Regions from separate parts of the Companilactobacillus ginsenosidimutans genome, predicted to be linked through region 1. Evidence: predicted binding sites of a transcription regulator. Region 1 holds the regulator's gene; the other holds the start of a gene.
What was found. Region 1 encodes NrdR, which represses ribonucleotide reductase genes. Its sites were predicted from a motif close to ACACNATATATNGTGT; they were not measured.
Positions count from the first base shown of each region.

Region 1 (2,417 bases):
TGCTGGGAAAACTACAGTACTCGAAATTTTTAAAGAGTTGGGTTGTAATATTTATGATGCAGATCAAGTAGCGAGGGATGTCGTTAAACCAGGTTCAATTGGATTAAAAAAAATCACCAAACAATTCAGTAAAAATGTTTTGCTTGAGGATGGCCAACTGAATCGAAAGAAGTTGGGTCGAATTGTTTTTTCAGATGCGCGACAGTTGAAAATACTAAATAGTATTACTGGACCTATAATTAGAAAACAAATAGTTGACATGATTGATAAAATGAAACAAGATTCAAGCAACACGATTAATATTTTTGAAATCCAACTTTTGTTCGAAAGTAGCTATGAAAAGTATTTCAATGCTACAATAGCGGTATATATAGAACCAGAAGTACAATTAACGAGATTAATAAAACGAAATAATTTGAGTAAACAAGCAGCCCAGGATAAAATCGATGCACAAATGCCAATGGAAGGAAAAAAGAGATTGGCAGATTATGTTATCGATAATTCTCAAGATATTGATAGTTTAAAAGTGCAGATCTCAAAACTTTTAAAACAACTCTAGTTTAGAAAAGAGGAACGCTTATGATATGTCCACATTGTCATCACGACTCATCTAAAGTTGTTGATAGTCGTCCAAGCGATGAAGGTCGCGCAATCCGTAGAAGAAGAGAGTGCGAATACTGTGGTACAAGATTTACTACCTTTGAGAGGATCGAGAAATCGCCATTACTAGTTGTAAAGAAAAACGGTAATCGTGAAGAATTTCGACGTGATAAATTACTTAGAGGTCTAGTTCGCGCCGCTGAAAAGCGTCCAGTTACAATGGATCAGATGAATGCCATCGTTGATAAAGTAGAAAATGAAATTAGAGCAACTGGTGAAAATGAAGTTAAATCACAAGATATTGGTGAGCACCTGATGAAGGAGCTTGCTGATGTTGATGATGTTACTTACATCAGATTTGCTAGTGTTTATCGTGAATTCAAGGATATGAGTGGATTTATGAATGAAGTTCAAGAAATGATGGCAAACGATAAAAAGGATAATAAAGATAGCAAGGAGGACTAGTGTGTCAGACTTTAATGATAATAAGTTAACTCCTTTAACAGGCTTTTGGTGTCTACCAAATGGACAATTTAACGATCAAGACCGTCAGGTTTTGACTGACTTATATTTACCATTGATAGGACCAGAGGCTTTTAGTATTTATCAGTTACTTTGGGCAAAAGTTCCCAACAAAGAAATGATTACAAATCGACAGTCTCATTCGATTCTATTTGCGTTGCTAGATATGGGTGTGAATAGTTTTATTGCTGGACGCCAAAGGCTAGAAGCTCTTGGGTTAATTAAGTCATTCAGTAAAAGTGATGATATGGGATCATTTCTAATTTACCAACTATTTACTCCGTCAACTCCAAAGAAATTTTTCACGGATGACATAATGAGTATTTTTCTGTTGGAAAAAATAGGTGAATCTGAATATTCCAGATTGGCCGATAAATACTATAAATCAGCTGATATTTTAAAAAATACTGAGGATATTTCTAAAAAGTTTCTAGAAGTATTCAGACTTAACGATGATGATTTAAGAAACCGTCCTAGTCTTGTTGAAGAAAAAAGAGAAGATTTTGAGAACTCTAAATCAGATAAGGTTCCTTCAATAAGTGTTGAGGAGACCTCTGATTTTGATTGGACTCTAGTTGAGGACCGCATTGGCCAACTCTTCAAGATTACTCATGCTGATTTACTGGAGAACCAACAATTAATTTTGAGTCTCCATGAGTTTTATGGGATTTCCGAAGTTACGATGATTGATCTAATTGGGGAAACAACAGATATTGTAAACAATAAAATTGATCCCAATGCTTTAAAACGACTCGCTCAAAAGCGGTTTGAGAATAAGACTAATATTACGGCGAGAGTTGCTCAGCCTGAGATAGATCCAAATATTAAAGTGTCAAATGCGAATAAACCAGAGAGTATTCTATTAAACCGTGCAAAGAATACAGCACCAGCAGACTTTTTAGCAGATGAGAAGGCTCAAAAGGATGGTTATGTTGGAACAACGGAAGCACGAGCTTTGCGGACCTTGTCGTCACGGTCAATACTTCCTAATTCAGTTCTAAATATTATGGTCCATTATATATTGCAGTCATCACCAACACTGGCGTTGCCATTGATGGAGACAATTTCAAATGATTGGAAACAAAATGGTGTCAAGACGCCTGAAGATGCTCTAAAGAGATTGAATGATTTTCAAAATCGTTCTAAAAATCCTCGAAAACGTCGATATTCTAAAAATTCTGGCAAGGTTGAACAAGCTACTGACTGGAGCAAGGTACAAAGCAAATCTGCTAATAATACTGATGAGATAAAAGCAGAACAGCATAGACAAGAAATGCTGAAAAAATTAAGAAATA
Region 1 covers NZ_CP012034.1:721,495-723,911, reverse strand. The annotation lists gene coaE (dephospho-CoA kinase) at 1-559, shown strand, start outside; gene nrdR (transcriptional regulator NrdR) at 580-1,065, shown strand; gene ABM34_RS03750 (DnaD domain protein) at 1,067-2,417, shown strand, end outside.

Region 2 (2,417 bases), 960 kb from region 1:
GTGCCAAGAAAATGTCAAAAGCAAAGTAAAATTTTTTGAAACTCAAAGGGCTAAACCAACATTGGTTTAGCCCTTTTTCTGTTGTTGTCTTGTATTATACAAAAACTACCGGACAAGACAAGCAATTAACACTATTTTTCTACATTAACGAACGATGTTGCTGGAACACGCAAGACACGGTACTCAGATGCAAATCTACCGGCGTGTAATCCTAGTCCATTAATGAAATTATTTTTATATTTAGCTTCAGCTGTCAAAACGTATGCGTATTGGTACTTCTGGTCCATCTTCTTGATTTTCTTCATTGGCCAGTTCAAATGTACTCCCGAAACGTTAAATGGCAACGTAGCGTCTGAAATCGTCGACTCACGACTTGAAACGGTATATTGCGAATTCGTCAACCAATATTGATAAACATTAGTAGATGCGTTCGAATTGTTCTTGTCGATTTTAACGTAGTAACCTTGTCCGTCAGAAGTAGTTTGAATAATCATTGGATCAAATTTGTATGACACCGTAATGTCATCCTTGTTGTTCAAATCAACTTTTGAAAAAATTGAGACATAGAACATCCCTATTACTGCCAGGATGACGACTAAAATCTCGAGTGCATCAAGACAGATTGTTTTCCATGTGATTTTAGACTTATTCATAACTAAAATCCTCAAATGTCTGTTTCTAATGTTGAATACTACAAGGAATAGTAGAGCAATAACAATAATCCAAGCGAGTATACCTATGAAGTTCCATGCGTTCATTTTTCTCTCCTCAAATCCACCGGTTATTTGTTCATTTTTCAACTTAATAATTGATAAGATAATTCTAACACGAAATCATATACAATTACCCAAATTGAAATTTTTTTATAGTGCTATAAATGGCGAGCCCACGCATTTTGGCACACCTTATAGTGTATGAAAATATAGGTAGACCACAATATATAGTATATTTGTCGTTACATTTCATTCCAATTGTTTTATACTAGTCTTTGAAACATTTATTAAAAGGGGACCACCACTATGAACAACGTAATCGTATATTCTAAAAACAATTGTATGCAATGCAAAATGACAAAAAGATACTTATCTGAACATAACGTTAAATTTGAGGAAAGAAATATTAATCAACAACCACAATATCTTGATTTCTTAAAACAACAAGGATACCAAAGCGTCCCTGTAGTTATGCCTGCTGACAGTGATCCAATCGTCGGATTTCGTCCAGATAGCCTAAAAGGTTTAGTTGGCTAACACGATGGTAGACATCGCATTTTATTCAATTACAGGCCAAACCGTTCGTTTCGTTAAGAAAACCGGCTTGGATGCATATCAGATCAACGACGCCGACCCGTTTCACGAAATGGGTCGGTCGTTTATTCTCATCGTACCTGCGTACGACGATGATATGATGGACTCTGTAATCGACTTTCTCCAATACAAAGACAATGCAGAAAATTGCGTCGGCGTAGCAGGCGGCGGAAATCGCAATTTTAACACTTTGTACAATCATACAGCACGTGATATTGCTAAAGGATTAAACGTACCAGTCGTCTTCGAATTCGAGTTCAATGGAACCGATAAAGACGTAGAAAACTTTAAGAAAGTAGTGAATGAAGTTGGGGCTAAATAACTTAGACGTAACTAATGTAAGTTACTTCAAATTAAATAATGAAATTAATATTCCAGTGGATGACAAGATTCCATTAAACAAAGACCAAGATGCTATCAAGGCCTTTTTTAATGAAAATGTTAACCCTAATACTAAACAATTTGATTCATTTAAGGATCACATTGACTATCTTGTTGATAACCAATTCATCGAAAAAGAAGTTATCGATCAATACCCATTTGATTTTATCGAAGGCTTATATAACTATTTGATGGATCAACATTTCCAATTCAAATCATTCATGGCCGCATACAAATTTTACAACCAATACGTTATCAAAACTAACGATGGTGACTTGTATCTTGAAAACTATGAAATGAGAATTCTTTTTAACGCACTTTTATTCGCACATAGCGACCAAGATTTGGCCAAGTCATTGTGTACAGAAATGATCGCCCAACGTTATCAACCAGCTACACCTTCATTTTTGAATGCTGGTAGAAAACGTCGTGGTGAATATGTCTCTTGCTTCCTATTACAAGTCACAGATGACATGAACAGTATTGGACGCACAGTTAATAGTGCCCTCCAATTGTCACGTATCGGTGGTGGTGTTGGTATTACACTATCAAACCTACGTGAATCTGGCTCACCTATTAAGGGTGTTGAAAACTCATCTTCAGGTGTACTTCCAGTTATGAAGTTACTCGAGGATAGTTTCAGTTACAGTAACCAATTAGGTCAACGTCAAGGTGCCGGTGCCGTTTATTTGAACGTCTTCCACCCAGATATCATCGACTTCCTTTCGG
Region 2 covers NZ_CP012034.1:1,686,125-1,688,541, forward strand. The annotation lists gene ABM34_RS08645 (DUF2187 domain-containing protein) at 1-29, shown strand, start outside; gene ABM34_RS08650 (LVIS_2131 family protein) at 132-758, opposite strand; gene nrdH (glutaredoxin-like protein NrdH) at 1,020-1,250, shown strand; gene nrdI (class Ib ribonucleoside-diphosphate reductase assembly flavoprotein NrdI) at 1,255-1,629, shown strand; gene nrdE (class 1b ribonucleoside-diphosphate reductase subunit alpha) at 1,616-2,417, shown strand, end outside.
Region 2: nrdH (glutaredoxin-like protein NrdH) is a predicted target of NrdR. The motif match lies at 932-947, and genes of this name have one in related genera.